One region of the Desulfofundulus luciae genome, then DNA from elsewhere that is predicted to be linked to it. Evidence: predicted binding sites of a transcription regulator. Region 1 holds the regulator's gene; the other holds the start of a gene.

Evidence for each region. Region 1 encodes LexA, which represses DNA repair genes until DNA is damaged. Its sites were predicted from a motif close to CNAACANNTGTTNG; they were not measured.
Region 2: dinB (DNA polymerase IV) is a predicted target of LexA. The motif match lies at 13,253-13,266, and genes of this name have one in related genera.

Annotation. Positions count from the first base shown of each region.
Region 1 covers NZ_JAUSUX010000005.1:17,077-32,617, reverse strand. Annotated here, with positions in the region: gene J2Z49_RS04265 (selenium metabolism-associated LysR family transcriptional regulator) at 1-662, opposite strand, end outside; gene J2Z49_RS04260 (methionine gamma-lyase family protein) at 659-1,906, opposite strand; gene J2Z49_RS04255 (AAA family ATPase) at 2,071-3,033, opposite strand; gene dcuS (DcuS/MalK family sensor histidine kinase) at 3,313-4,905, shown strand; gene J2Z49_RS04245 (response regulator) at 5,025-5,720, shown strand; gene J2Z49_RS04240 (TRAP transporter substrate-binding protein) at 5,904-7,022, shown strand; gene J2Z49_RS04235 (ABC transporter substrate-binding protein) at 7,116-8,348, shown strand; gene J2Z49_RS04230 (branched-chain amino acid ABC transporter permease) at 8,412-9,287, shown strand; gene J2Z49_RS04225 (branched-chain amino acid ABC transporter permease) at 9,293-10,252, shown strand; gene J2Z49_RS04220 (ABC transporter ATP-binding protein) at 10,254-10,973, shown strand; gene J2Z49_RS04215 (ABC transporter ATP-binding protein) at 10,966-11,670, shown strand; gene J2Z49_RS04210 (hypothetical protein) at 11,746-12,129, shown strand; gene J2Z49_RS04205 (Coenzyme F420 hydrogenase/dehydrogenase, beta subunit C-terminal domain) at 12,259-12,615, shown strand; gene J2Z49_RS04200 (hypothetical protein) at 12,769-13,026, shown strand; partial or broken gene J2Z49_RS04195 (DUF1847 domain-containing protein) at 13,043-13,165, shown strand; gene lexA (transcriptional repressor LexA) at 13,191-13,799, opposite strand; gene J2Z49_RS04185 (sigma 54-interacting transcriptional regulator) at 13,958-15,541, shown strand, end outside.
Region 2 covers NZ_JAUSUX010000002.1:147,027-162,567, forward strand. Annotated here, with positions in the region: gene J2Z49_RS02170 (respiratory nitrate reductase subunit gamma) at 1-567, shown strand, start outside; gene J2Z49_RS02175 ((Fe-S)-binding protein) at 567-1,958, shown strand; gene J2Z49_RS02180 (NAD(P)-binding protein) at 2,432-6,859, shown strand; gene J2Z49_RS02185 (CoB--CoM heterodisulfide reductase iron-sulfur subunit A family protein) at 6,904-9,918, shown strand; gene J2Z49_RS02190 (hydrogenase iron-sulfur subunit) at 10,013-10,510, shown strand; gene J2Z49_RS02195 (formate dehydrogenase) at 10,548-11,675, shown strand; gene J2Z49_RS02200 (4Fe-4S dicluster domain-containing protein) at 11,717-12,286, shown strand; gene J2Z49_RS02205 (CoB--CoM heterodisulfide reductase iron-sulfur subunit B family protein) at 12,343-13,194, shown strand; gene dinB (DNA polymerase IV) at 13,313-14,503, shown strand; gene J2Z49_RS02215 (hypothetical protein) at 14,529-14,864, shown strand; gene J2Z49_RS02220 (hypothetical protein) at 14,902-15,243, opposite strand; gene J2Z49_RS02225 (PAS domain-containing protein) at 15,356-15,541, opposite strand, start outside.

The DNA.
Region 1 (15,541 bases):
ACCACCCGCGCTTCTTCCAGGGAATGGCCCACCTGGGCCAGTTTTTCCTCCAGGGAACGGCGCGTGCCTGAACCTGGCTCCCGCAGGATCAGGGGTTGGTCCAGCAATTCACCCGGATTTACCGCTTCCCGGTTCGCCCAGGGGTGTTCCGGTCCCACAATAAGCACCAGCCGGTCCCGATACCAGGGCAAACATTCCAGCCCTTCCTCTTTGACGGGTGCGCCGGTGACTCCCAGATCGATTTCCCTCTCCCGCACCCAGCGGATGACCTGGCCGCTTCCGGCTATGCGCAGGGTAACCTCTATTCCCGGGTAATGTCGGTGAAAACGGCCGATCAACAGGGGCAACAGGTATTCGCCGGGAATGGTGCTGGCTCCCAGGCAAAGGTGTCCCCTTTTAAGCCCCTTCAGTTCATCCAGTCCGGCTTTGATTTTTTGAAAATGGCGCAATATTTGCCGGGCTTCGGGATAGAGGAGGCGTCCGGCTTCGGTAAGTTCCACCTTTTTATCGCCCCGGTAAAAAAGGGTCGCACCCAGGCTTTCCTCCAGCGACTTTATTTGAAAGCTTACTGCCGGCTGGCTCATGTAAAGATGCTTGGCCGCCCGGGTAAAGCTCTGCAGTTCCGCTACCCATAAAAAGGCTTCCAATTGTTTTAAGTTCATCCCTTTTCCACCGCCAGTACCGCCCTGGCTGCCGCGAGCACGGCCAGTTGGACATATTCCTTGGACAACCCCCCCTGCATGTACACCGCGTAAGGTTCACGCATGGGCGCGTCGGCGCTCAACTCGATGGAGGAACCCTGCACAAAGGTGCCGGCAGCCATAACCACCGCATCACTGTAACCGGGCATGTCCACCGGTTGAGGCCGCACATGGGAATCCACGGGAGAGGACTGCTGCAATCCCTGGCAGAAAGCGATCACCCTTTCGGGTGAGCCCAAAAGAATGGCCTGAACAATGTCGGTGCGTTCTTCCTGGGGTGCGGGGTCTACTTTAAAGCCCAGCCGTTCAAAGAGGCGGGCGGCAAAGATGGCCCCTTTTAAAGCCTCGGCTACCACATGGGGAGCCAGGAAGAGTCCCTGGAAGAGCAGGCGCTGGTAGTCGGGGCTGGGTCCCACTTCGCTGCCCAGGCCCGGTGCCGTCAGGCGGTTGGCAGCCATTTCCACGTAAAGCTGCCTCCCTACCACGTAACCGCCGCTGGGAGCCAGGCCCCCGCCGGGGTTCTTAATTAACGATCCGGCCACCAGGTCAGCTCCTACCGCCGGGGGTTCCAGGGGTTCGACAAATTCACCGTAGCAGTTGTCCACAAAGATTACCACGTGGGGGTGTTTTTTCTTAATCCATGCGATGGCCCGGCCCATCTCGTTCAGGTTTAAAGACGGGCGCAAACTGTAGCCCCGGGAACGTTGAAACATTACCATCCGGGTGCGCTTGTTAATGGCCTGGGCAATGTCTTGTGTATTCAGACTGCCATCGGGAAGCAGGTCTACCTGCCGGTAGGTGACACCCAACTCCTTTAAAGATCCCGGGACATGGCTTCGCATGCCGATCATTTCCTGGAGGGTGTCATAGGGTGCTCCCGTTACTGCCAGCAGTTCGTCTCCGGGGCGCAAAACCCCAAACAAGCACAGGGCAATGGCGTGGGTGCCGCTGACAATTTGTCCTCGCACCAGGGCCGCCTCGGCCTGAAATGCCCGGGCGTACACCTTTTCCAGGGTTTCCCGTCCCTGGTCACCGTAACCATAACCGGTGGAACCTTTCAAATGGTAATCGCTTACCCGGGCGTGGTGAAAGGCGGCCAGTACCCGGGCATGGTTTTGACGTGCCACCGCCTCGACTTTTTCGTAATAAGGCTTTACTTCTTCTTCTACTTCTGCCGCCAACGTGGTTAAGTCCGTTGCAATCAAGCTAAGACTCCCCTTTATATGGTATAGATGGTATTCTTCTAATACTTCATCACGCAATTCGCAGCGCGCAGTGTGTTGACCCCGGCTGCACTTGTTTGGTATTCGTTTCCAGTGCTAGAGCCCTCCTCTCGGGCGACGGCTCTGATCCATTTGAGTGTGTTGCGTCAAATTCCCGGGTTGCTTTCATGCGCCCGGAGGATATCTTCCCGGGTGATGGTCATTAAATCTTCCCGGCTGACCTGGCCCCTGCGGACGAGGCGAACTGCCTGCTGGCGTATGGCCCGCTCAATGAGATTGCGCACCAGGCGGGCATTGCCGCTGTGCACGTGAAGGGATCGGGTTTCCTCCAGGATGAGGCGAAGCTCGTCCCGGGCTCCCGGGGACAAATGGTACTGGCGCTTTTTAAGCATCAGGTCGGCTATGGCCAGCAGCTCTGGGGTGGAGTAATCGGGGAAGGTGATGTGGATGGGAAACCGGGAGCGTAAGCCCGGGTTGCTTTCCATAAACCATTCCATCTCCTGGCGGTAACCGGCCAGGATGAGAATCAGATTGTCCTTGTGGTCCTCCATTCCTTTGACCAGGGCATCAATGGCTTCCCGTCCAAAATCCTTTTCACCGCCCCGGGCCAGGGAATAGGCTTCGTCGATAAAGAGAATGCCTCCCAGGGCCTTCTTAATCTGCTCCCTGGTTTTTTGAGCCGTATGACCGATGTATTCCCCCACCAGGTCAGCCCTTTCCACTTCTACCAGGTGGCCTTTGGGTAAAACACCCACCTCTTTGAAGAGGCGGCCGATGATGCGGGCTACGGTGGTTTTACCCGTCCCCGGATTGCCCTTAAAAACCATGTGCAAGACCTGGGGTTCGGTGGCCAGCTTTTCCCTTTGCCGCCGGCGCTGGATTTCCACAAAGGCGTGGATTTCCCCCACCAGCTTTTTTACCCCGGCAAGACCAACTAAAGAGTCCAGTTCCTTCATAATTTCCCGGACGTTTTTCTGACGCTGCTCTTCACCCGCACCATGGTTTTTTTCCAGTTTTCCCCCTGGTGAAAAAACAGGAAGGTTCCGGCGTTCATTTGCTAAAGTTCCGTTCTGTTCACTGTGGTTTTGCCAGAGCCTGATTTTCACCAAAGGTGATCACCTCGCAGGCCAGGGCTTTAATTTAAATTATACGCCTGCCCGGGAGGATCATTGACCTTCTTTGGGATTGTTTAACCCTGTGGGTTATTATTACCAATAGCATTGTTTCCTAAAGGTATAGAGCTATCCAGAGCTATTTTTCTATCCCTCGCTGGTTTCTCCTGCTGTCACCCAGCATTTTCCCTGGCATTGAGGAGGGTTTGGTTTCCGGGTATCGAATTATGTTAATAATCGCAATGGTCTTAATATTTTGAGGGAGAGGCGGCTGCTTTGGACATTTACCGGCGTTTTTTGCCCCTGCACACAAGGCTGGCCATTTTGTCCTTTGTTTCGGTGGTGCTGGCCATTTTAGTGGCCGTCCTGCTCGTGGGGATTAGGGTATCCCACCTGCTTGAAGAGGAGATGGGCATGCGTGCCCTGGCCATTGCCCGTACCCTGGCCCAGATGGAGGCCGTACATAATAATGTGGGGCGTCCCGGCGGTGCCAGCGTCATTCAGCCCGTGGCCGAAAAAATCAGGCTGGCTACCGGGGTGGAGTACATTGTCGTGGTGGATATGAACCGGGTGCGTTACTCTCACCCGGTGGCCGAACGCATTGGAGGCAAATTTTCCGATCGGGATCTGGACCCGGCCCTGTCCGGCCGGGAGTATATTACCCGTACTGCCGGGGTGATGGGTCCGGCCGTCCGTGCCTTTTCTCCCATCAAGGTGGATGAAGGTACGCGGCAGGTGGGAGTGGTGGTGGTGGGTATTATTACCCCCACCTTTGCCGAGCTCTTCCGGGCCATCCAGGCTCAACTCTACCCATCCCTGGCCATCGGGTTGCTGGCCGGTTTGCTGGGTTCCCTCTACCTCGCCAGCAGGATTAAAGGGGCCATGTTCACTCTGGAACCCGAGGAGATCGCCCGTATCCTGGAAGAACGCACGGCCATGCTGCAGGCCATGGGCGAGGGTATTATTGCTATCGACCGGAATATGCGTATTACCGTGATCAACGAAGAAGCCAAACGTCTGTTGGGTACGGATGACGAGGTGGTAGGCCGGTCCATTACCGAAGTGCTCCCGGATAGTTTTTTACCCCGGGTGTTGCAAACGGGTCAACCGGAGTTTAACCAGGAACGGGTTTTAAATAACACCGTCATTATTGTTAACCGGGTACCAGTACTGGTGAAGGGGGAGATTGTCGGGGCGCTGGCTTCCTTCCGGGACCGTACCGAGGTACATCGCCTGGCTGAGGAATTAACCGGTGTAAAATCCTTTGTAGAGGCCCTGCGAGTGCAAAACCACGAGTATCTGAACCGTTTGCATACCATTGCCGGTTTGCTCCAGTTGAACCGGGTGCAGGAGGCGGTGGACTATATCTTTGCCGTTACCGAGGAGCAGCAGAAACTGACCCGTTTATTAACCAAAAACGTTTGTGACTACAGTATTGCCGGGTTGCTGCTGGGCAAATACAGTCGGGCCCGCGAACTGAAGGTGGAACTGTCCATCGACCGCTCCTGCCGGCTTACCCGCCTGCCCCCCCGTATGGATGCCGCCGCCTTGGGGGTGGTGCTGGGCAATCTCCTGGAAAACGCCCTTGATGCGGTGCGGGAGATGGAACCTGCCCGGCGGCAGGTGCACTTTACCATGAGGGATGATCCGGAGGGCCTGGTACTGGGGGTGCGAGACACGGGTGCGGGCATATCGGCACATCTCCGGGAGCAGATATTTGAACAGGGCTTTTCCACCAAAGGAAATGGGCGGGGTATTGGTTTGTATCTGGTGAAAAAACACGTGGATACGGCCGGTGGGGAGATCACCCTGCATTCCCGGGAGGGGGAAGGAACCACGGTGACGGTGCGTATTCCTTATTCAGCCTGATCAACCGGGGAAGGCAGGGTGACTCTACCCGCTTAAGAAGTTAAGTTGTCCAACCAGTTAAAAAGGGATAATGGCCCGGCCAGGGGTGACCCCAGGACAGACACGAGAGGTGATTTTTCTTGGGCGACATCGGTGTACTCATTGTAGAAGATGATCCCATGGTGGTGGAGGTAAACCGGGGCTTTGTCAATGCCGTACCCGGCTTTCAGGTGGTGGGGGTGGCCCGTACTGGCCGGAAGGCGGTGGAAATGGTGGCCCGCTTAAAGCCCGCCCTGACCCTTCTGGATGTCTACCTGCCGGATATGAGCGGCTTGGAAGCCCTGCAGGAAATCCGCCGCCGGGGTCTGCCCACCGACGTATTGCTGGTCACTGCCGCCCAGGACGTGGAAACCATTCAACACGCCTTCCGTTACGGGGCGGTGGACTATATTATCAAGCCCTTCAAGTTCAACCGCTTGAAGACCGCCCTGGAGGGTTTTGCCCTTTTATACAGCCGGTTGAATAAGGATGACCGGCTGGAACAGGACGATATCGATCGCCTGGCCCTGAGACGAACTCCGGTAGTTGTTAACGAAGTCGGTGCAGCAGAGATGCCCAAGGGTTTAAATGAGGTTACTTTAAAGCAGATTTTACTTTTCCTGATTAAAGATGGGGGTGCCCTGTCGGCTGAAGAGGTGGCCGCCGGTCTGGGGCTGGCCAGGGTGACCGCCCGTCGTTACCTGGAATACCTGGCCGCATTGGGTAAAGTCACCCTGGGACTGCAGTATGGTTCAGTAGGCCGTCCCATCAAGAGGTACAAAATTAAAGTTCCGTAAACATAAAGACCAGAATTAACTTAATGACCAAAATGTTGCCCTGGGGATGCCGGAAGGTTAAAATGAAGACAGGTTTTTCAGAAAAAAAGTTCGATTCTGTGGGGTATAAGTTGGGAATTTTCATATAATTGGGATTATTTTTTCTCGTGGGCTCCGTAATAAAGGGGGGCTTCAAGCGTAGACATGACGGGCCGGGCCAGATGGATATTAGTTCTAGCGGTATCGTTCCTCCTAATCACCGGTTGTGACCAGCGGGGTCCCGATGGGGAGCAGGTGGATCCCAAGGAGAAGATCGTGATCAAATTTTCCCATGTGGTGGCCGAGGACACACCCAAGGGGCAGGCGGCCCGGCGTTTTGCCCGCCTGGTGCAGCAGCGCACCGGGGGGCGGGTGGAAGTACAGGTTTTTCCCAATTCGACCCTCTATAAGGACGGGGAGGAAATGGACGCCCTGCAGCAAGGTGCAGTCCAGATGATTGCCCCCACCACTTCCAAGTTAAGCTGCCTTGCTCCCCAATGGCAGTTGCTTGATTTACCATATCTTTTTGAGAACAAAGAACAGGTATACCAGGCGCTGGATGGGGAAATAGGTAAAAAACTTTTTGCCACCCTGGAACCCCATAATATTCATCCCCTGGCCTTCTGGGATAATGGATTTAAACACATGACCAACAGCAAAAGACCCCTGGTGCACCCCCGTGACTTTGCCGGTTTAACTTTCCGGGTAATGATCAACAGCCGGGTTCTGGAAGAACAGTTTCGTTGCCTGGGTGCCCGGGCTACCGGTCTGCCCTTCAGTGATGTCTACAGTACCCTGGCCGCCAGGCAGGTGGACGGCCAGGAAAACACCATGTCCAACATTTATTCCCAGCGTTTTTATGAGGTGCAACCCTATCTGACGGTGAGCAACCACGGCTACATGGGCTATGTGGTGCTGACCAATGCTGCCTTCTGGCGCTCTCTGCCCCCCGACATCCGTAAAATTATTGAGGAGACCATGACCGAGGTAACCCTGTGGGAACGGGAGCAGGCGGCCAGTTTAAATGAGAAAAATTTTAAACAAATTGAGTCTTCCGGTAAGGTCAAAATACACACCCTGACTCCCCCGGAAAGGATCGAATGGCAAGCGGCATTCACTCCCCTTTACCGGCAGTTCAAACCGGTTATCGGCAATGAACTGGTGGAGGCGGTTTTACGCATGAAAAACTACAGTTCCTCAGTTTCCAGAGGACATGCTACTGGTTGGTTATTTAAACAATTTCCAGAATCAAATACCGGGGGGGTGAGAGCAGGGAAGTTATAAACTGGAGGATCGATATGAAAAAGCGAGGAGGGGGGTAGCCGGAGAGTTGATTCAATTGAGTGAAGACTTAAGAATTTAAGAAAGGGTGATAGAATGAAAAAATACCTGGCTATTCTGGCTGTTCTGGCAATGGTTATGGGTGTAACCGTTACAGCCGGGTGTGGAGGAGGGGGATCCCAGCAAGAGCAGGGAGCTCAAAATGTGGTAAAGGTGGGTGTCATCCTCCCTTTAACCGGTACTGAAGCCATGTTTGGCACCATGGAGAAAAATTCCATGGAAATGGCCTATGAGGAATTGAAAGCAGCCGGCAAGACCACGGTTAACGGGAAAGAAATCAAGCTGATATTTGAAGACGACCAGAGCAAGCAAGACGCCGCCAAAGCTGCCGCTGAAAAATTAATTAACCAGGATAAGGTGGCCATGCTTAGCGGGGGCTACAGCAGTGCCAATACCAACGTCATTGCCGGGACCGCCCAGTCAAAGGGTATCCCCTTCCTCATTGTTACCGGTTCTGCCGACAAGATCACCAAACAGGGGTGGCAATGGGTGTTCAGGGGGGCCGCCGCACCGTCCAGCAAATATACTTCTGCCCTGTGGGATTTGTTTGATAAAAAGATTAAGCCCCGGAATGTAGCCATTATCTATGAAAACACTGATTTTGGTACCAGTTCTGCCGAGGCCTTCCGGGCTGCCTGTAAGGCCAGAGGGATCAATGTGGTTTTTGACCAGGGATACGAAAAAGGTGCCATTGACTTTAAGCCCATGCTGGCCAATATGAAAAAGGCCAATCCGGACGTTGTTTTTGCCGTTTCTTATGTGATGGATGCTTCTCTCATTGTTAAGCAAATGAAAGAACTGGATTTTAATCCCAGGCTGTTTGTCGGTGGGGCGGCGGGCTATACCATGCCGGAATTTTTGGAAAATGCCGGGAATGCCGCTGAGTATGTGGCTTCGACAACTCTGTGGGTTCCCAGCGTTTCCTGGAAGGGGGCCAGCGATTACTTTAAAAAGTACAAGGAAAAATACGGTAAAGAACCCGATTACCACGGTGCCCAGGCCTATGCCACCATGTACGTAATCGCTGATGCTTTGGGACGGGCCAAGGATTTCACCCCTGCAGGCATCCAGAAGGCCTTAAAAGAAACCGATCTGATGACAATAATGGGACCCATCAAATTTGAGGACTGGGAAGGCTATACCAACCAGGATAAACCCACCACCTATGTGGTGCAATGGCAAAAGGGCAAGCTGGAAGTGGTCTGGCCTGAAGAGGCTGCTTCAGGAAAACTGGTCTTCCCCGTACCAAAATGGAGCGAGCGAAAGTAGATATGGCTTGTGGAGCAGGGGGTCCATCCCCCTGCTCTTTAAAGCATGGGAGGTAAATCTTGCATGTCCTTATTTTTACAGACAATCATCTGTGGTATTCTTCTGGGTGCCATGTATGCCCTGATTGCCATTGGCATGACCCTGATCATGGGTGTAATGAAGATTATCAATCTGGCTCACGGGGCACTGGTGATGGTAGGCATGTACATTACTTATTTTTGTTTTAAAGAATGGGGTATTGATCCTTACCTGGGCATGTTTATTTCTATGCCGATCCTGTTTTTTATTGGTTGTATAATTCAAAAATACTTAATTAACCGCCTGGTGGAAGTTGATTCCATTTTGCCGGAAAACCAGGTTCTATTAACTGTAGGCATTATGCTAGTTTTAACCGAGACGATGCGGCTGATCTTTAAATCGGATTACCGTTCGGTGGCGACCAGTTATTCCTCCAGCACTTTCTTCCTGGGAGATATATCCATAAGTATTCCCATGACCATTGGCTTTTTAATTGCCATGATCTTTACCTGGTTATTGCATCTTTTTCTCACCCGGACAGATCTGGGCCGGTCTATCCGGGCAACGGCCCAGGATAGGGACGCGGCCATTTATATGGGCGTAAACGCTCCCCGGATAACGGTGATCACTTTTGGCATCGGCTCGGCACTGGCGGCTGCAGGGGGTTCTCTGTTGCTCCCTTTGTTTTATCTGTGGCCGGATATCGGTCACCTGTTTACGGCAAAGGCATTTATTATCACCATTTTAGGGGGAATGGGAAGCACTATGGGGGCTCTCTTTGGCGGCCTCACCCTGGGTATCGCCGAATCCCTGGGAGCTACCTATATTTCCATGGGATATAAAGATGTGGTCGGCCTGATCATTTTTTTACTGGTCCTTTTATTCTTACCGGGTGGTTTTAAAAGCCTTACCAGGAGGTGAATTTAATGAACTGGAAAGGAATGATTGTACCAGCAATTGTCGCTGTGATAGCGGTCGTGCTTCCTTTTGTAGTGCAGGCCCCCTATGTTCAGCACATTATGATCATGGTTTTTATCTGGGCCACACTGGGAACAGCATGGAATCTCCTGGGTGGGTACGCAGGACAGGTTTCCTTTGGTCATGCTGCCTTTTTTGGTTTAGGTGCCTATTCCGCCGGATTGTTGATCTTCCACCTGAAGATTTCCCCCTGGTGGGGATTGGTTTTAGGCCCCTTTATATCCATGCTGGTGGCCATTCCCATTGGTATAATTTGCTTTCGCTTGCGGGGACCATATTTTGCCCTGGCTACGCTGGCCCTGGGAGAAATATTCCGGCTGGTTTTTACCAACTGGGTTTCCCTGACCAACGGTGCCCAGGGAATATTAATCCTGAGCAGTTTTCCCACCAAGTTGCCCTATTATTTTATCGCTTTCTTTATATGGGGAATGTCTTTACTTATTGTGGATCGAATGGTTAAGTCCAAGCTGGGCTACTACTTTGTATCCATCAGGGAAGACCAGGATGCAGCAGAATCCCTGGGAATTCCCACCACCAGGTACAAGATGTTTGCACTGCTGCCCAGCGCTTTTATAGCGGGGCTGGTGGGCGCTTTTTATATGAACTATATTGCCTTTATTGACCCGCACGTGGTTTTTTCCCTCAGCGACATATCCGTAATGGTCATTCTGGTGGTAATGATGGGTGGTGTGGCCACCCTGTGGGGTCCTTCTGTGGGAGCGGCTATTTATGTAGCCTTGGGCGAACTTTTCCGGGCCTGGCTGGGTGCGGCCAATGTGCTGGCTTTTGGCATTATCGTTTGCCTGGTGATTCTTTTCCTGCCCAATGGTATAATTGGAGAACTGGGTACTTTGAAGCGCCTACTTTCCAGGCAGAAAGCGAAAGCTGTGATGGCTGGAGGTAATTAAAATGAGCTTCTTTGAAGTAAAAAATATCGTTAAAAATTTTGGCGGGTTAAGGGCCGTTAATGATATCAGTTTTACTGTGGAACAGGGGGAAATTTTCGGGCTGATCGGTCCCAACGGATCCGGGAAAACCACCATTTTTAATTTGATTAACGGTTTTTACCCTTTAACGTCAGGAGAAATTTACTTTCAGGGACGCCGCATTGACGGCCTGCCTCCCCATAAAATCTGTGCCCTGGGAATAGGCAGGACCTTTCAAGTGGTCAAACCCCTGAAAAGAATGAGTGTTCTGGAGAATGTTATGGCCGGGGCCTTCTTGCATACCAGCAGTATTGTTCGGGCCCGGGCCAGGGCCCTGGAGATTCTGGAGTTTTGCGGGCTCTATCATCGTAAGGATATGGATGCAAAAAATCTGACCATTGCCGACCGGAAGCGCCTGGAAATCGCCCGGGCCCTGGCTACGGAACCACAGCTATTGCTCCTGGATGAAACGGCGGCCGGGTTAAATCCAAAGGAAACGGAAGAAGCAATTAAAATTATTCTAAAGATAAAAGAAGCCGGCATAACTATTATCATTGTAGAACACATAATGAAAGTAATTATGGGTATTTCCGATCGGATCCTGGCCATCAGCTTCGGGCGGGAAATTGCCATTGGAACGCCAAAGGAGATAGCCAATCATCCGGAGGTAATTAAAGCATATTTAGGTGAGGCCTATGCTTAAGGTAAATAATATCAACGTTTCATACGGAGATGTGCAGGTTTTGTGGGACGTTTCTTTTGAAGTACCGGAAGGGGAACTGGTTGCCCTTCTGGGTGCCAATGGTGCCGGTAAAACCACCATTTTAAACACCATTTCCGGTTTATTGCGCCCCCATGGCGGGAACATTTATTTTTTGCAAAACGAAATAACCAGAATACCGGCATACAGGGTTGCTGAAATGGGCATTGCCCATGTTCCGGAGGGAAGAAGGCTTTTCCCTGAAATGACGGTAAAAGAAAATCTGGAGATGGGTTCCCTTGTTCCTGAAGCTAAAAAGAAAAGAAAGGAAACTATGGAGTGGGTTTTTTCCCTCTTTCCCATATTGAAAGACAAACAAAATCAGGAAGCGGGAACCTTGAGCGGCGGCCAGCAACAAATGCTGGCCATCGGCAGGGGCCTGATGGCTTTACCCAAACTTTTGATGCTGGACGAACCTTCGCTGGGACTGGCACCCGTTCTGGTTAATCAGGTTTTTGAAATTGTCAAAGAGATTAACCAGCGGGGCATTACTGTTTTGCTGGTGGAGCAAAATATAATGCATGCTTTAAACATGTGCACCAGGGCCTATGTGCTGGAGAACGGCAGGATCACTCTCCAGGGCAGCGGGGCTGAACTGCTGAACAACCAGCATGTCAAGGAGGCATACCTGGGTATATAACCCCACTGAGCTATGTCTATTACGCCGGGGGCAGCTTCCCTGGTTTTTTCTGAATAAAACGAATGGCAAAAAATCTTGAAAATCTTCCTGCCCCTGGGGGATTGCCTGCTGGCCGTAAACAATGTGCTCCACGCCCGCCGGGAGGCCGGTTTAAAGGCAACCTTCCGCGAGGCCCTCCCTTTGATTGCCCGGGTGGCCGGGGGAGAGGCGGTGTTGTTTGATCGCCAGGGGATTCGTTTTTTTACCGTAGACCCGGACGGAAAGGAATCGGACAGGGGCATGGGGGAACTCACTTATCTGGGCAGGCAGGCCATGGAGCTGGGGCGACCGGTGATCGGGCCGTCCCTTTGTAAACCCATAGGCCACCCTGCTGGCGACCGGGGAGAAAATCTCCTGCCTCAATGCGGCCCTGCTAACGGCGTTGTCTCGTGGATAGGCTGGAAGATATTGCCTCGCTGAGCTACCGGGGCGGCGATTGGCCGGGCCACCTGGTGGTGGAACTGAAGGATGGGCGGAGGCTGCTCCTGGACCGCCACGAGTATATGTACCACCATCTTATGCCTGCTTTCAAAGCGGGATGGGTGCGAGATGTGCTTGGATTGGGCTGCGGAACTGGCGGACCTGTCGGTAGGGGACTACTGGGACCCGCAGGTGCGGGCCGGGCAGGCTTTAGGAGTATCTTCCTGCCTGGTGCGCAGTCCGGATGGTGAAGAGCTGCTGGATGGGGCCGTTAAGGACGGCTATGTGGAAACAATTCCCCTGGAAGCTGCCCGCCTGGCCGCCGGGATAGGGTACGAGCTGAAAAAGCACGCGGTAGCCTTCCGGTTAAGGCAGCGGCGTCGTTTTGGCTGGCCCGTACCGGAATATCACCGCGAGATCCACTACGTCCCCTTTGCCCGTGAGTTACATCTGGCGCCGGAAATTCAACAAAACCCCCAAGAGTGACTTTGAAAGAGGTGTCATTACCCTGGAGCCGCTACCCCATTTCAGGCAACTGAAAAGCCTGGTGGTGGATCTAGCCCCTTTCTTTGAATCTCTTAAAGCATTGGTTCCCTGGGTGGTTATCCGGGACAATCACGACGGCGCATGGCGCCGGAGGTGGCACGGAAACTGGAAAGCCCGGCCACCTGCATTCTCTGTGGGGTTTGTCACGCAGCCATGGATGATCCCGGGGAAGTAAAACCGTCGGCCCTAGTGAAGGGTTTGCAGCTGGCCCTGGATCCCCGGGATGTCCTGGGTGCTGCCCGCCTGCAGTTAATGAAGGTACTTCGTGACATTTTAAGGTTTTTCATTAAAAATTTACCTGAGAAATGTCCCAAAAGAATCACGGTGCCTGAGGACATATGCCAGGTGTAAGTCAGACAAAGGAATTTCGGAAGCTCCGGTCACTGTTCTGGCAGTCAAGGACCGGGTGCTGGCCCATAATCCCCTGGGTGCCGTCTATGTCGCGCATTACTATGACCTGAAGCTGGCAGCTTACAAAAAGCCAGATTAGCGACAGGATGCGGGGGTTTAGAATTTTAAAATTTACGCAGCAGGCCCACTACCTTGCCCAGGATTAGCGGGTTTTTGACCCTGATAGGAGACATGGCCTTGTTTTCCGGTTGCAGGCGAATATGGTCGTTTTCCCGGAAGAATCTTTTTACCGTGGCTTCATCCTCCAGAAGGGCCACCACAATGTCCCCGTTGTCGGCGCTGGGCTGGCGCCGGACCACCACCAGGTCCCCATCCAGGATACCGGCTTCAATCATGCTGTCGCCCCGGACGGTAAGCATGAAGAATTCTCCCTCCCCGGTGAAACTGGCCGGCAGGGGAAAAACATCTTCCTGGTTTTCCACGGCCAGGATGGGTTCACCTGCCGCTACCCGTCCCAAAAGGGGGACCATGCGCATGGGCTGGCTAAAGGGCAAAGTGCGCTCCAGTAATTCTAACGCCCGGGGTTTGGTGGGATCTCTGCGTAAGAGGCCTTTATGTTCTAAACGCTTTAAGTAGTTATGTACTGTAGAGCTGGATTTTAGTCCGACAATTTGACCAATCTCCCGAACCGAAGGGGGATAGCCTTTGGTGCGGATGTTTTCTTTAATTACTTCTAAAATAATCTTCTCCCGGGGAGTGAGTGCGGTGTTCATAACCCGTCAACCTCCTTTTTTTCTTTGAATTATACCATAAAGGTATTGATGGAAAAACAGTTGTTCGAAATTAATGTTTTTTTATTTTTTAGAAGGGATTAGTAGATAATCGTCGAAATAATCCCATAAAGTTTGGACCACGTAGAAGGTGAGGCGGCATGCCCAGGTTGACCGTAGCCATTATTGGGGGCAATGAGGACGGTTATTCCATTTACCGCATGTTAAAGGCCGTGGGGGATGTGGAAATTTTGGGTGTGGCCGATCCCGATCCTTCATCCCCGGGAGTTAAAGCTGCGGCTGCGGACGGGGTTTTTACCACCGCCGATTATACGGAAATGGTGCGCCTGCCCGGCGTGGATGTTTTGATCGAGGCTACCGGGGATCCGGAGATCCAGATGCACCTGCATCGGATAAAGCCGCGGAGAACGTCCATCATGGAGGCCCGGGCGCTGGATCTTATGCTGGCCGTATTAAGGGAAAAGGAAAAATTGCTTGAAGCCAGGCGAGTACAGGGAGAACTGGCTGCCATCCTGGATTCGGTCCAGGAAGCCATCGAAGTGGCGGATTCCCGCGGTGTGATCAAATACGTCAATCCGGCCTTTACCCGGATTACCGGCATTAGTGAAAATGAACGGATTGGACAGAATATTTTTGAGGCTTCCCCCGATGGAGCTCTGGCCACGGTGTTGCGTACCGGCCGCAGTGTGGTGGGGCATCGTACAAAGGTAGGGGGAAGCAATGCTGAGGTCATTTCCAACGCCGCCCCCATCTTTGTGGACGGCAAGATGGAAGGAGCGGTGGTGGTTTTTCAGCACTTTACCGACGTCATGAATTTAATGGAACAACTGCGCCAGAGCACCAGCATTATTGAGAATCTGTCAGATAAATTCGGCCAGGTTACGACCAGTAAATATACCTTTGCCGATATCCTGGGCAATAGTGCAGAGTTGCGTCGCTGTATCCAGGTGGCCGAGAGGGCAGCCCGTACAAACTCCACCGTCCTATTGCTGGGAGAGAGCGGTACGGGTAAAGAGTTGTTTGCCCATGCCATCCACCATGCCAGCCCCCGCAGGGATAAGCCGTTTATTAAAGTTAACTGTGCCGCCATACCGGACAGCCTTTTGGAGAGCGAGTTTTTCGGTTACGCTAAGGGAGCCTTTACCGGAGCCGTTAAATCCAAGATCGGTAAGTTCGAGCTGGCCCATGGTGGAACTATTTTTCTCGATGAAATTGGTGATATGAACCTGAACCTGCAGGGAAAACTGCTCCGGGTTTTGCAGGAAATGGAGTTTGAGCGGGTGGGAGGCACCCAGACCATTAAAGTGGATGTACGGGTTATTGCGGCCACCAACCGCAACCTGCGGGAATTAATCCGCCAGGGCAAGTTCCGGGAAGACCTCTACTACCGGCTAAACGTAGTTGAAATTACCATTCCACCCTTGCGGGTGCGCAAGGAAGATTTACCTATCCTGATCAACAACTTAATTATCAAACTAAACCGCAAACTGGGTAAAAAGGTGAAGGGCTTGTCCAAGGATGCCGAGGAAATTCTCTATTGTTACGATTGGCCCGGAAATGTGCGGGAACTGGAAAATGTCTTTGAACGGGTGATGGTAACCGTGGACGAAGAGATTTTTACAAAGAAACATTTTATCCAGCATGTCAGCCAGTTTAAGGCATCCCCGGAACGGGATATTGAGCTTATCCCCATTGATCAGATGGAACAATTGCTGATTAGAAAA
Region 2 (15,541 bases), on a different contig from region 1:
AAGGCCCCCATGCACCTGCACTGGGAACTGTTTCCTTACCCTCATACCGTGCCAGAGCAGCTAAAAGAAATGTTTACCGAAGTTTTTACCCTGCGCAGTCTGTATCTTTTTAACCGTAAGTTCTGGCTGCCTTCGCTTATGATGCACTGGGGTTTCTATTTTATCGTTGGTTGGCTGGTTGTTTTACTTTTGGGCTTTTCGTTTGCCCCTTACGTGGGTATGACCGGGGGGGTTTTGGTTCTTGCTGGCTCTTTCTCGCTGTTTTTACTGCGTCTTTTGGACGCCGAAGTGCGCAAAATATCGGTTCCGGTTGAATATCTAAACCTGCTTTTTATCTTCCTGCTGGCTTTCAGCAGTTTATTTAGCGGTTTTTTGACGGACTTCCAGGTCAGGTATTATTTCCTGAGTTTGCCGGCCTTTAAACCCGAGTTATCCTTTGCAGCCGATTACCTCATGCCGCTACTTTTGCTTGAGTTATTCCTGATCTACGTTCCCTTTACCCGTATGGCCCACTTTGCGGTCAAGTTCTTTACCTACCACAAGATTAAATGGGGTGAGCTTCACTGATGTGTGCTGTAGCAGCGCAAAAAGTATTTGATGACTACCGTGTCCTTCCGGATGAAGCGTTAAAGCCGGGTGAGCCCCGGGTGGAAAAATTCCTGCAGGCCATGCGGAAGTCGCTCCAGCAAAAGGAAAACTGGACCTTCTGGTTGCCCTATATCCTTTCCCTGGATACCTGCATGAAATGCGGCACCTGTGCCGAGGTCTGCCCGGTTTACCAGGCTACAGGGCGCAAGGAGATCTACCACCCGGTTTACCGCACCGACATGCTACGGAAGATCTATAAACGTTACTTTACCCTGCCGGGGAAACTCTTTCCCTGGCTGGTAGGGGCGGAAGACCTTACGGAAGAAAAACTCAACGCCCTGGCGGAAAACGTTTACCGGTGCACCATCTGCCGCCGCTGCTCTTACGTTTGCCCGGTGGCCATTGACAACGGGGTGATTGTGCGGGAGGCCAGGAAGATCCTTGACGCCATCGACATTGCCCCGGACGAGCTGAAGCAGAAAGGCACCAGGCTCCAGTTACAGGCCGGCAACGCCACCGGAATGCCTACGGCAGCATTCCTGGACATGGTGGAGTTCCTCGAGGATGAAATCGAAGAGACCAGGGGGTATCGAATTAAAATACCGGTGGATAAAGAGGGCGCCGAGTACTTGCTCATGCACAATGCCGGTGATTACCTGGCCTTTGCCGAGACGGTAATGGGCGCTGCTGAAGTCATGCATGCGGCCGGTGTCGACTGGACCCTGAACTCGCCGAATACGGGGATAAACGACGCCGTCAACTACGGCGTGTTCTACAGCGACGTGGAATTTTCGGCCGTTATCAAGGCCCATGTGGAAACCGCCCGGAAATTGGGGATTAAAAAGCTGGTTGTCGGGGAGTGCGGGCATGCCTTCGAGGCGCTGAAGTACCTGATCCTGAGGCTGATCCCGCCCCAGGAGAGGCCCTTTGAAGTAATGAGCATCCTGGAGCTGGAGGACCAGTGGATCCGGGAAGGGCGCATTAAAGTTGACCCGCAGAAAAACCCGGAGCCGGTTACCTTCCATGATTCGTGCAAGCTGGGCCGCCTGGGCGGCATGTTTGAAGAGCCCCGCCGGATCTTGAAGGCCTGCTGCCCCGATTTCCGCGAGATGACGCCCAACCGGGAAATGAGCCTGTGCTGCGGCGGCGGCAGCGGCTTTGCCATCATGGAAAAGGGTGGTTTCCTGAAGTTCCGCATGGAAACCTACGGCAGGCTCAAGGCAGAGCAGCTTAAGGCCACGGGGGCCAAAGTCGTTGCCTGCGCCTGTTCCAACTGCAAGGCGCAGTTCCGGGAGATCATCAATTACCACAAGCTGCCCATGCGTTATGCCGGCGTCAGCGAATTGCTGGCCAACGCCCTGGTACGCTAAAGGCAGGAGCGGTAAAGTAGACATCTATGACGCTTTCAGCGTCACTGCCGTTTTGCATACGGAAGCGAACGGAGCGAGCGCGTGCAAACGGCAGGCAATTGTTATTTTCAGGACAGCATAATAGATAGATTAAGGCCGGCTGGTGCGCCGGCCTTTGCTAATTATGAACCGGTGTGCGGTTGCAGCACGCCGGTTTTTTTGGTGATATTTGAGCGCCGTGATGAGAAGGGAATTGTGGGATGTGCCGCCTAACCCTGGAGGCTTCCAATTTCTAAAATGTACATATGATAATTAATATCAGCGAAAATTTAGCGGAATATAGTTGAAAACCTCTCCCCCCTCTGTTATAATGGGATTACCAATTAGTGATGGCGAAAATATCACTAAAAATTTTGAAGACATAAGTAAATCTTATCGTTAGTTTTTCACTACCACTTAAAAGAGCTAATCCAGGTCAAGGCGGGTGTGGTCCGGTGAAGCAAAATAACGGAGTTTCCGGTTCTGTACTGGTGGTTGGCGCCGGGATCAGCGGCATGCAATCGGCCCTGGACCTGGCCGAAAGCGGCTTTCGGGTTTACCTGGCCGATGAGAAACCGGCCATCGGCGGTACCATGGTCAGGCTGGATAAAACCTTTCCCACCAACGATTGCGCCATGTGCATCGTTTCCCCCAGGCTGGTGGATACGGGAAGGCACCTGAACATTGAAATCCTCACCAATACCAGTTTGACGGCCCTTCACGGAGAGGCAGGCAATTTTCGTGCCACATTAAAACAAAAGGCCCGCTACGTGGACCTTTCGAAATGCACCGGCTGCGGTGAATGTGCCCGGGTGTGCCCGGTGGAGGTGGACAATGAATTTGACGCCGGCCTGGGCAGCCGCAAGGCCATTTATAAACTTTTTCCCCAGGCTACGCCCGGCGCCTACGCCATCGACAAACGGGGTATTTCTCCCTGCCGCGCGGCCTGCCCCGCCGGGGTTAACGTGCAGGGGTACGTGCAGTTGATTAAAGCCGGGAAGTATACCGAGGCGTGGCAGACCATTTACCGCGACAATCCCTTCCCGGCCATTTGCGGTCGGGTTTGCACCCATCCCTGCCAGTCCGCCTGCCACCGGGCAGGCGTGGACGGGGCGGTAAATATCAGGGCCTTGAAGCGCTTTGCCGCCGACCGGGCCTATCAGGACCTTGATGCCCTCCCCCTGCCCGGGGTGGAAGAGCCCCGGGGCAAAAAGGTGGCCGTGGTGGGCGCCGGTCCGGCCGGTCTTTCGGCCGCCTATCACCTGGTCAAGAAAGGTTACGGCGTGACTGTTTTTGAGGCGCTGCCCATGGCCGGGGGTATGATGCGGGTGGGCATCCCCGAGTACCGCCTGCCGAAGAAGTGGGTTGACCTGGAGGTGGATCTGCTTTCCCGGCTGGGGGTGGAATTTAAATTCAATACCCGGTTGGGGAGGGACATCACCCTGGAAAGCCTGCGGCAGGATTACGAAGCCGTTTTTCTCGCCGTGGGAGCCCACAGGAGCAGTACACCGGGGGTGCCCGGGGAGGACCTGCCGGGGGTGGAGCAGGGGATATCTTTCCTGCGCCGGGTGGCCCTGGGCGAGCCGGTGACCGTCGGGCGGCGGGTGGCCGTAATCGGCGGGGGCAACACGGCCATGGACTGTGCCCGTACAGCCGTGCGGCTTGGTGCGGGGGAGGTCTATATAGTTTACCGCCGTTCCGAGGCGGAAATTACCGCCCTCCCCGAGGAAATAGCCGCGGCTAAGGAAGAAGGCATCCAGTTTATCATGTTGACCAGCCCCGTGCGTTTCACCGGCGAAGAGGGCAGGCTGGTCAGGATAGAATGCGTGAAAAACCGGCTGGAACATGCCCGGGACGGCGGTCGTCCCCGCCCGGTGCCCGTGGAGGGCAGCGAGTTTACCCTGGACGTGGATATGGTCATCCTGGCCACAGGGCAACAGCCGGATCTCTCCTGCTTAAATGGCAGCATCCCGGCAGGCAACACCATTCCTGCCGATCCCGATACCCTGGCTACCGGTGTCCCCGGAGTGTTTGCCGGGGGAGACTGTGTCACCGGGCCGAAAACGGTGATCGATGCCATTGCCGCCGGCAAGGTAGCTGCCGAATCCATCCACCGCTATCTTTCCGGGCAGGATTTGAAAGAGGGGCGCCAGTTCCGGGTGCCGGAAGAAAAAATTGCCCCTTTGCGCCAGGCACCCCATGAAATACCCCGCTGTGAGCCCCGCCCCGTGATTCACCTGGACCCGCGGGAGCGAGTTAAGGGATTTGTGGAGGAAGCAAAGACCTATACCGCCGAAGAAGCGAAAAAAGAGGCAGAGCGCTGCCTGAACTGCGCCGTCTGTTCCGAGTGCCAGGAGTGTGTGCGGGTTTGCCTGGCCAAAGCCATCGATCACGAAATGCAGGATGAGGAACTGGAAGTAAATGTAGGGGCGGTGATCTTGAGCCCCGGCGGGGAGGTTTTTGACCCCGCAGGGCTGGCCTACTACGGCTATGGACGCTACCCCAACGTGGTCACCAGCATCCAGTTCGAGCGCATTTTAAGCGCTTCCGGACCCTACCAGGGCCATCTAGTGCGCCCCTCCGACGGAAAAGAGCCCCGGCGTATTGCCTGGATCCAGTGCGTGGGGTCCCGGAACCTGCGCCTGGGGCACGACTACTGTTCCTCGGTCTGCTGCATGTACGCCATCAAGGAGGCGGTAATTGCCAAGGAGCACAGCCACGGGTCCCTGGAGACCACCATCTTCTTCATGGATATGCGTACCTACGGCAAGGACTTTGAACGCTACTACCGCCGGGCGGAAGAAGAACACGGCGTGCGTTTTGTGCGCAGCCGCATCTATAACGTGGAAGAGGCGGACAATGGAAATCTGCGCATCCGCTACGTTTTGCCCGGCGGCCAGGTGCAGGAGGAAGAATTCGACCTGGTGGTCCTTTCCGTGGGCTTTACGGCCGGGGAAAAGGCCAGGGAGCTGGCCTCCCGGCTGGGAATAGAAACTGATCCAGCGGGATTCTGCCGCTTTAATGAATTCAGCCCGGGGGTAACATCGGTGCCGGGGATCTTTGCCGGCGGCGTTTTTGCCGGCCCCAAGGACATTCCGGAGACGGTGACCGAGGCCAGCGCCGCGGCGGGCTACGTTTCCCGGTTGTTGAGCGCCGCCCGGGGCAGTGAGACCCGGGTCAAGGAGTACCCCCCGGAAAGGCCGGTGCATAAACAGCCGCCCCGGGTGGGAGTGTTTGTCTGCCACTGCGGCATCAACATCGGCAGCGTGGTACGGGTGCCCGAGGTGGTGGAGTACGCCAAACGCCTGCCCGGTGTAGTCTACGCGAGGGAATTCCTCTTCACCTGCTCCCAGGATAGCGTAGAGGAAATTAAAAAGTGCATTCATGAGCACCGTTTGAACCGGGTGGTGGTGGCGTCGTGCACGCCGCGGACCCACGCGCCGCTGTTCCAGAACGTTTTGAGGGAAGCGGGGCTGAACCCCTACCTGTATGAGCACGTGAACATCCGGGAGCACTCCTCCTGGGTGCACCGGGACCGGCCGGAAGAAGCCACGGAAAAGGCCAGGGACCTGGTGCGCATGGCTGTAGCAAAGGTGCGCCTGCTCACCCCCATCACCCAGACCTACACCGGGATCAACAAGGGCGCCCTGGTGGTGGGCGGGGGAGTGGCGGGCATGACGGCGGCCCTCTCCCTGGCGGAACAGGGCTTTCAAGTGAGCCTGGTGGAAAAGGAACGTGAGCTGGGCGGGAACGCCAGGTACCTCTACTACACCCTGCAGGGTTCGGATCCCCGGCAGTACTTGAACGAACTCATTGATAAAGTGCTCAACCACCCGTTGATCCAGGTGTTTACCGGGAGCCAGGTGGTGGAAGCCGGGGGCTACCCGGGCAACTACCACAGCCGCATCAAAACGCCGGAAAAGGAACTGGAAATAAGCCACGGGGCGGTGGTTCTGGCCACGGGGGCCAGGGAAGCCCGGCCGCAGGAATACCTTTTAGGGCAGCATCCCCGGGTGATGACCCAGCGGGACCTGGAGGAGAGCATCCACCGGGGGGAAGTGCAGGACCTCAATACGGTGGTCATGATCCAGTGCGTGGGATCGCGGGACGAGGAGCGGCCCTACTGCAGCCGGGTATGCTGCAGCCATGCCCTCAAGAACGCCCTGAAGCTAAAGGAGCTGAACCCGCAGGCGAACATCTACATTCTCTACCGGGACATCCGGGTGTACGGGTTAAACGAGCAATATTACACGCAGGCGCGGCAGAAGGGGATTATCTTCATCCGCTACGACCTGGGGAAAAAGCCGGAAGTGGAAGCGGCGGGCGAGGGTCTGGTGGTGAGGGCAGTGGACCATATTCTGGGGGTGGAACTGGCCATCGAGCCGGACGTGCTGGTCTTGAGTACGGGCGTGGTGCCCGGGGAGGACAACGGCAGGCTGAGCCAGTTGTTCAAGGTACCCCTGAACAGCGACGGGTTCTTTTTGGAAGCGCACATGAAGCTGCGGCCGGTGGACTTTGCGGCGGAAGGGTTGTACCTGTGCGGCCTGGCCCACTCGCCCAAGCTGGTGGGGGAAAGCATCACCCAGGCCAATGCGGCGGCCATGCGGGCGGTGACGCTGCTGGCCAGGGACCGCCTGGCCAACGTGGCCATCACCGCCACGGTGGAGGAGGAACTCTGCGTGGGCTGCGGCATGTGCGTTAAGGTATGCGACTACCAGGCCCGGAGCATAGACCCCTTGCGGCGAGTGGCCGACGTAAACGAGGCCCTGTGCCAGGGGTGCGGGGCCTGCGTGGCCGCCTGTCCCAACGGTGCTTCCCAGCAGAAGGGTTACGAAAAGGGACAGTTGCTGGCCATGGTCAGTGCGGCCCTGGAAGCGGTGTAGGTTTGATCAGTAATGGCGATGCTTTTTACAAGGAGGCAGCTACCGTGGCAACAAACAGCCAGCCAAGAGGCTCCGTGGTGGTTGTGGGCGCCGGGATCAGCGGCATGCAGTCGGCCCTGGACCTGGCCGAGGCGGGGTTTAAAGTCTACGTGGTGGAGCGGGGCCCCGCCATTGCCGGCCACATGTCCATGCTGGATAAAACATTCCCCACCAACGATTGCTCAATGTGCATCCTTTCCCCCAAAGTGGCCGACCTTGGGGGACATCACAATATCGAAGTGCTCACCCTGGCCGAGGTTAGCGGTTTGAGAGGCGAGCCGGGCGACTTTACCGTTACCGTCCACAAGCACCCCCGCTTTGTGGATTTAACCCGCTGTGTCAGCTGCGGCCGCTGCGAGCAGGTCTGCCCCCGGGAGGCGGCCGACGACTTCAACCAGGGCCTGGGTGTGCGCAAGGCCATCTACAAACCCTATGCCCAGGCTTTTCCCAACGCCTATGTGGTGGATCCCGACGCCTGCCTGCAGTGCGGCGCATGCGTGGAGAAATGCGCCCGCAAGGCCATTGACCACAATATGCGCGGGGAAGAATTGCAGATCCGGGCGGGGGCGGTGATCCTTTCCCCCGGCTTTGAGCTGTTCGATGCGGCTGCCCGGCCGGAGCTCGGTTACGGGCGCTTCCCCAACGTGGTTACCAGCCTGCAGTTTGAGCGGATCTTGAGCGCTTCGGGGCCATATGAAGGCCATCTGGTGCGGCCTTCCGACGGCAAAGAGCCCCGGCGCATCGCCTGGCTGCAGTGCGTGGGCTCCCGGGAACCCCGCTCCGGGATCGATTACTGCTCGGCGGTGTGCTGCATGTACGCAACCAAGGAGGCCATCGTCGCCAGGGAACACACCCCCGGCCTGGAAACAACCATCTTTTACATGGATATGCGGGCCTACGGCAAGGGCTTTGAACAGTACTACCGGCGGGCAAAAGACGAGCTGGGTGTACGCTACGTCCGCTGTGTGGTATCCGAAGTGAAGGAAGTGCCCGGCACCAGGAACCTGCTGCTGCGCTACCGCACCCCGGAAGGCATTTTCCGGGAGGAAGAGTTCGACATGGTGGTGCTGTCGGTGGGCATGCGCCCCGCCCGGGGAGCCCGGGAACTGGCCGACGTCCTGGGGGTGGAGCTGGACCGGTTCGGTTTCTGCCGGAACGATCCGTTCAACCCGGTGGCTACCTCCAGGCCGGGGATCTTTGCCGGCGGCGTCTTTGCCGGCCCCAAGGACATCCCGGAGACGGTGACCGAGGCCAGTGCCGCGGCGGGCTGCGTTTCCCGGTTGTTGAGCGCCGCCCGGGGCAGTGAGACCCGGGTCAAGGAGTACCCCCCGGAAAGGCCGGTACATAAAGAGCCGCCCCGGGTGGGGGTGTTTGTCTGCCACTGCGGCATCAACATCGGCAGCGTGGTACGGGTGCCCGAGGTGGTGGAATACGCCAAACACCTGCCGTGGGTGGTGCACGCCCAGGAGTTTCTCTTTGCCTGCGCCCAGGACAGCCTGGAGAAGATCCGCAGGACCATTGTCAACCGCAAGCTCAACCGGGTGGTGGTGGCGTCGTGCACGCCGCGGACCCACGCGCCGCTGTTCCAGAACGTTTTGAGGGAAGCGGGGCTGAACCCCTACCTGTATGAACACGTGAACATCCGGGAGCACTCCTCCTGGGTGCACCGGGACCGGCCGGAAGAAGCCACGGAAAAGGCCAGGGACCTGGTGCGCATGGCTGTAGCAAAAGTGCGCCTGCTCACCCCCATCACCCAGACCTACACCGGGATCAACAAGGGTGCCCTGGTGGTGGGCGGGGGAGTGGCGGGCATGACGGCGGCCCTCTCCCTGGCGGAACAGGGCTTTCAAGTGAGCCTGGTGGAAAAGGAACGTGAGCTGGGCGGGAACGCCAGGTACCTCTACTACACCCTGCAGGGTTCGGATCCCCGGCAGTACTTGAACGAACTCATTGATAAAGTGCTCAACCATCCGTTGATCCAGGTGTTTACCGGGAGCCAGGTGGTGGAAGCCGGGGGCTACCCGGGCAACTACCACAGCCGCATCAAAACACCGGAAAAGGAACTGGAAATAAGCCACGGGGCGGTGGTTCTGGCCACGGGGGCCAGGGAAGCCCGGCCGCAGGAATACCTTTTAGGGCAGCATCCCCGGGTGATGACCCAGCGGGACCTGGAGGAGAGCATCCACCGGGGGGAAGTGCAGGACCTCAACACGGTGGTCATGATCCAGTGCGTGGGATCGCGGGACGAGGAGCGGCCCTACTGCAGCCGGGTATGCTGCAGCCATGCCCTCAAGAACGCCCTGAAGCTGAAGGAGCTGAACCCGCAGGCGAACATCTACATTCTCTACCGGGACATCCGGGTGTACGGGTTAAACGAGCAATATTACACGCAGGCGCGGCAGAAGGGGATTATCTTCATCCGCTACGACCTGGGGAAAAAGCCGGGAGTGGAAGCGGCGGGCGAGGGTCTGGTGGTGAGGGCAGTGGACCATATTCTGGGGGTGGAACTGGCCATCGAGCCGGACGTGCTGGTCTTGAGTACGGGCGTGGTGCCCGGGGAGGACAACGGCAGGCTGAGCCAGTTGTTCAAGGTACCCCTGAACAGCGACGGGTTCTTTTTGGAAGCGCACATGAAGCTGCGGCCGGTGGACTTTGCGGCGGAAGGGTTGTACCTGTGCGGCCTGGCCCACTCGCCCAAGCTGGTGGGGGAAAGCATCACCCAGGCCAATGCGGCGGCCATGCGGGCGGTGACGCTGCTGGCCAGGGACCGCCTGGCCAACGTGGCCATCACCGCCACCGTCAACCCGCGGCGCTGCGTAGCCTGCGGGGTTTGCGTACAGGTATGCGACTACCAGGCCCGGAGCATAGACCCCTTGCGGCGAGTGGCCGACGTAAACGAGGCCCTGTGCCAGGGGTGCGGGGCCTGCGTGGCCGCCTGTCCCAACGGCGCTTCCCAGCAGAAGGGTTACGAAAAGGGACAGTTGCTGGCCATGGTCAGCGCGGCCCTGGAAGCAGTGTAACAACGCACGAGAATTGGTCTTCCGAAGGCCGTTACCAAAAGACCGGCGCACCAAGTCCGTGCACCGTTAAGTATTCAACTGAGGAGGTTTTCCCATGAGCGTGATGCTTTCGCAACCGCCGTTAGCGGACCCGGTTTCGCAAGAGCGGCAGGAACCCGACCTGAAAGTGGTGGCTTCCTTCGAGCCTAAAATTGTCGGCCTGGTGTGTAACTGGTGCTCCTACGCTGGTGCCGACCTGGCGGGGACCTCCCGCATCCAGTACCCGCCCAACATCCGCCTGGTAAGGGTTATGTGCACCGGTTCGGTAGATCCCCTGTATATCCTGCGCCCCCTGATGGACGGGGCCGACGGCGTGCTGGTGGGCGGGTGACACCCGGGAGATTGCCACTATGGTAGTGGCAATTACAAAGCCCGGCGCCGCCTTGCGGCCTTAAGGGCCATCCTGAAACAGTTTGGCATCGGAGAAGAGCGGGTGTGGTTCCGTTTCATCAGCGCTTCCGAGGGCAAGCGGTTTGCCGAAACAGTCCAGGAAATGGTTAACGAGTTGAAAAAACTGGGGCCCAACCCCCTGCGCCGTCGCTGGGATATTTGAAGGGGTTAATGGGTCGCTTGCAAAAAGGTGATGGCTTATGAAAACGGCTTTGCTTAAAGTTGAATCCGGTTCCCCCCGGCAGGCCGCGGCAAACTTTTTCCAGGCCCTGCTGGACCGGCAGGTGGTGGATGCCCTGATCGTTCCCAGGGAAGTGCCTTCCCGGCGCATGGTGGTGCCCGCCCTGGCCGTATCCGGGGATGGGCTGTCCGGCGCGAACCCCTTTGCCCCCGTGGCCATTATCAATGCTGCCCGGGCTGTAAGCAGGCTGACTTCCCGGGATCCCGGGGTGAAAGTGGGGGCGGTTTTGCGTCCCTGTGAAATCCGGGCGCTGGTGGAAATGGCTAAATTCCAGCAGATTACCCTGGAGCAGGTGCTGATCATCGGTACGGACTGCCTGGGCACCTTTGAGCCGGCCGATTATTACCAGCTTACGGAGGCGGGCCTGGATACCGACGCCTGGCTGGCGCAGGCGGCCGGCTCCGGCAAGGCGGCCTTGAACGGGACGAGGATCAGAACGGCCTGTGCCATCTGCGAGGCCATATCTCCGTCAGGTGCCCATTTATCCCTGCACTGGGTGGGCTGTGATGTTCGCCGGGAGCTCTACATTGCCTGCGACGATGAACGGCTTAACCTGGACGCTCTCTTTGACGGCGGCATTTTAGTGCCCGGGGAATTGCCGGCGGCCAGGCAGTCCCTGGTGGAATCCCTGCAAAAAGAGCGCCGGGAGCTGGCGCAGGAAATGTGCCGGGATTTTGCCTCCCGGGTTGCGGACGTCAACCGGCTGCTGGATGAACTGGCCCCCTGCCTGGGCTGCCATAACTGCCGGGAGGTTTGTCCCATTTGTGTCTGCCGGGAGTGTGTTTTTGACAGCAACCTGTTTGAACACGAGCCGTCCAGGTACCTGCACTGGGCGGCGGCCCGGGGTGCGCTGGAGCTGCCCACCGACACGCTGCTGTATCACCTGACGCGCATGCATCACATGGGGGTCAGTTGCGTGGGTTGCGGCCATTGTGAGAGCGGCTGTCCCAGCAGGATACCCCTGACCCTTCTTTTCCGCACCATCGGGCAAAAGCTGCAGGACCTCTTCTCCTATGTGCCCGGTGCCAGCGTGGATGAGCCGCCTCCCCTGACCACTTACAAGGAGCACGAACTGGAGCCCCGGTAACGCCGGGCGGCGGTGATGTGAGTGATGTGAGGTGAGTTTTCATGGCCACGGCCACTCTCCACCTTCCGGCAGGGGCAATAACAGTGGATGCGGCGTTCCGGGAAGAGGTGGCCCGCTTAAGCGGCCAGCCCCTGGAGCTCTGCTTTCAGTGCCAGAAATGCGCCTCCGGCTGTTACCCCACCCAGGAAGGTGACTATACGCCCAATGAAATTATGCGCCTGGTTCAATACGGGGCCCGGGACGCGGTGTTGGGGAGCAGGACCATCTGGCTGTGTACTTCCTGTGAAACCTGCGGCCTGCGCTGTCCCAACGGCATCCGTATTGCAGAGGTAATGGACACATTAAAACAAATGGCTGCTGCCCGCGGCATTGCTCCGGCCGGTGAGACCGGCCCCCTGTTTCATAACCTGTTTCTAAGCGAAATCCGGGCTGCCGGCCGGGTGCACGAAACCATGTTGATGCTGAAGTACAAGTTGAAAACCGGCAACCTTTTTGCGGACATGAAGCTGGGCTGGCAGCTCTTCCGGCGGGGCAAGCTGCCCCTGGTGCCGCGGCTGAAAAAAGACCCGGCGGTGCGCCGGATTTTTGAACGGGCCGGCGGGCAGGAGTAAGCGGGGACAACGCCGTGCCTTAAGACTGAGCATTTAGGTGGAAGAGGTGCATCATCATGCAATACAGCTACTACCCCGGCTGTTCCCTGGAGGCTACCGGGGTGGAATACAACCTTTCCACCCGGGCGGTGGCCGGGGCCCTGGGGGTGGAACTGGTGGAGCTGCCCGGCTGGACCTGCTGCGGTTCTTCCTCGGCCCACGCGGTGAACAAAGACCTGGCCCTGGGACTGGCGGCCCACAATATCGCCCTGGCCCAGGAGCAGGGGCGCGACCTGGTGGTGCCCTGCTCGGCCTGTTACACCTGCCTGTCCAAAGCCGACCACCAGATGAGGCATGACCCCGGGGAAAGGGCGCGGGGAGAAATGCTGGCTGGTTTTTCCTACACCGGTGAAATCCAGATTTATTCCTTTCTGGAAGTGGTCAGGGTACAGGTGGGCATGGAAAGGGTTGCCCAAACGGTACGGCGGCCCCTGACCGGTCTAAAGCTGGCCTGCTACTACGGGTGCCTGCTGGTGCGCCCTCCGGAAGTGCGTCCCTTTGACCGGGCCGAGGATCCCACCTCCCTGGATGAGCTGGCTGCCGCCCTGGGGGCGGAGCCGGTTTCCTGGTGTTATAAAACCACCTGTTGTGGGGCCGGGCTTTCCCTGACCCGGCCGGAGGTGGTGGAGCAACTGGTTGCCCGGCTTTTGTCCGCCGCCCGGGAAGCCGGGGCCGACGCCCTGGTCAGCGCCTGTCCGTTGTGCCAGAACAACCTGGAGATGCGCCGCCCGGCTCAAGAGGACATTCCCGTGTTTTACTTTACCGAATTAATGGGCCTGGCTTTCGGGTTGGGGGAGGCGCCCGGCTGGTTGAAAAAACACCTGGTCGATCCCTTCCCTTTGTTGCAGCGGTTTTCCCTGGTGGGGTAGCCCGCGTGAAGGACCCGGGACGGCGGTTGCCGTCCCGGAAAAATTTACCTCTTGCCAGAGAACAAGTGTTCTGGCTAAAATGGGATCAGAACACTTGTTCAGGGCAGGAGGTTTTATTATGTCCCGGGTCATTTTGCTGGTTGACATGAACGCCTTTTTTGCCAGCGTCCACCAGGCCCTGGATCCGGGCCTGCGGGGCAAGCCGGTGATTGTCGCCGGGGATCCGGCCAGGCGCCACGGCGTGGTCCTGGCCGCCAGCTACGAGGCCAGGGCCAAAGGGGTTAAGACCGGCCTGACGGTGGCCGAGGCCCGCCTGGCCTGCCCCGAAGGCATCTTCATCAAGCCGCAGCACGACCTCTACGTTCGCTTTTCCGCCCGTATCCTGCGCATCCTGCACGACTTCACCCCCCTGGTGGAGCCTTTTTCCATTGACGAAGCCTTTTTAGACGTTACCGGCTGCCACAAGCTCCTGGGTTCCCCGGTGGAAATCGCCCGCCGGCTGAAAGCGCGCATTCGCCAGGAAGTGGGCATCACCTGCAGCGTGGGGATTGGCCCCAACAAGCTACTGGCCAAAATGGCGGCGGAACTGCAAAAGCCCGACGGCCTCACCCAGCTCACTTTCGAGGATGTACCCCGGCGCCTGTGGCCCCTGCCGGTGCGGGAACTTTTCGGCGTGGGCCCCCGTTACGAGGAGCACCTGAGAAAGTTGAACATCCATACCATTGGCGACCTGGCCAACTTCCCGGTGGACGTCCTTAAAAGGCGATTTGGGGCCTACGGAGAAGCCCTGTGGTTCTGCGCCCGGGGTATCGACCACAGCCCGGTGGATCCCGGCAGTTTAAAGCAGGTGAAGAGCATCGGGCAGCAAATCACCCTTCCCCGGGATTACCGGGGCGAGGAGATTAAGGTGGTGCTGTGGGAGCTGGCCGACCGGGTGGCCCGGCGGGCCCGGGCGGGAGAATATGCCGGCAGAACGGTGGTGCTGTCCCTCAAAGACACCCGCTTTAACTGGCTGTCCCGCCGGAAATCCCTGCCTTTCCACACCAGCCTGGCCGGGGATATTTACCGGGCCGCGGCGGATTTGCTGGAACAGCACTGGTCCCCGCACTGGCCGGTGCGCCTGGTGGGGCTTACCCTGAGCGGCTTAACGGCCCGCATGCCGGAACAGTTGACCCTCTTCGGCGAAAGGGAAAGACGGCAAAGGGCGGAACAGGCTTGCGATGCCATTACAAAACGGTACGGGGAAAAGGCTATTTTCCGGGCCGTGTCCCTCACCCGGGCGGGGGTCTTTTATGCCGGTGCCAGGTAATGGTTTGGGAAATGGGGGTGCAACTATGGAAGATAACAAGCTGTGGGAGGGCCATCGCATTATTCTGCCGGAAATGCGGGAGAAAGCCGTGCATACCTGCCGGGATTGTTGCTTCCTGGTGGAAATCCAGGGCCGGTGGGAAAGCCGTCCCGGCTGCGTAGCCGGTATCCCTCGCTACGGTACCCTGGAAAGGCGCGTGCCCCTTAAAATCCACGCCCTGGATATTTTAAAAATGGCCGGCCGGGAGGGATTGCAGGCCGTGCTGGCCTGTGGCGATCCGGATAGCCCGGCCTGCGGCTTGTTCCGGCCCCGCAGCTCACCCGGTCGAGTGGGAGCGGGGCAAACCGGTAAGCAGGATTGAGCCGGCGGTATTCATAAACCTTTCCCGCCCGTTCCGCCTACATTATCCCCCACTGCCGTGTGTATTCGAGCTTTATCTCATACTCATACGGTTCAAACCCGTGCTCCTGCAGCAACTCTTTTACCTGATACGCCTCCAGGTCGCTGCCTTCCAGGATAACGGCCTTCCGGGTGCCCCGGCAGCAAAAGCCCCTTTCCTGCAACAGCTCGATCATGGAAGCCACCCGTTCCATCCTTTCTTTCAGAAAATCACCCAGCCGGCGCACGTCTTCCGGCCGGACCATGCCCGCGCCCCGGATTTTCTCCAGGGGCGGGACTTCCCCGGTCAGCCAGTTTCTTTCCCAAAGCTTCAGGATTACCGTAACCCGGTAGTTCACCATAACCTTTCATCTCCCGTAATTACCATATTAACATTGTCAGGGATGACCAAATAAGCCAATAAAAAGGTACCGGGCTGTTAACTTATTTCAGGGGACAGCCCCTTTTTGTTACTTAACCGGGGACGGGTGGGCTCGAGGCCGGGTTTTCCCCCTTTTCCAGAGCCTCCAGCAGCACCAGCGTTCCGGCGTATACCCCTTCGTCGTCGTAGACGAAAATCACTTCCCCGTCCAGGTTGCGGGAGTCCAGGTGTACCCTTTTCACAGACCGGGAACCCATGTTCCGGTAAATGAAACCGGC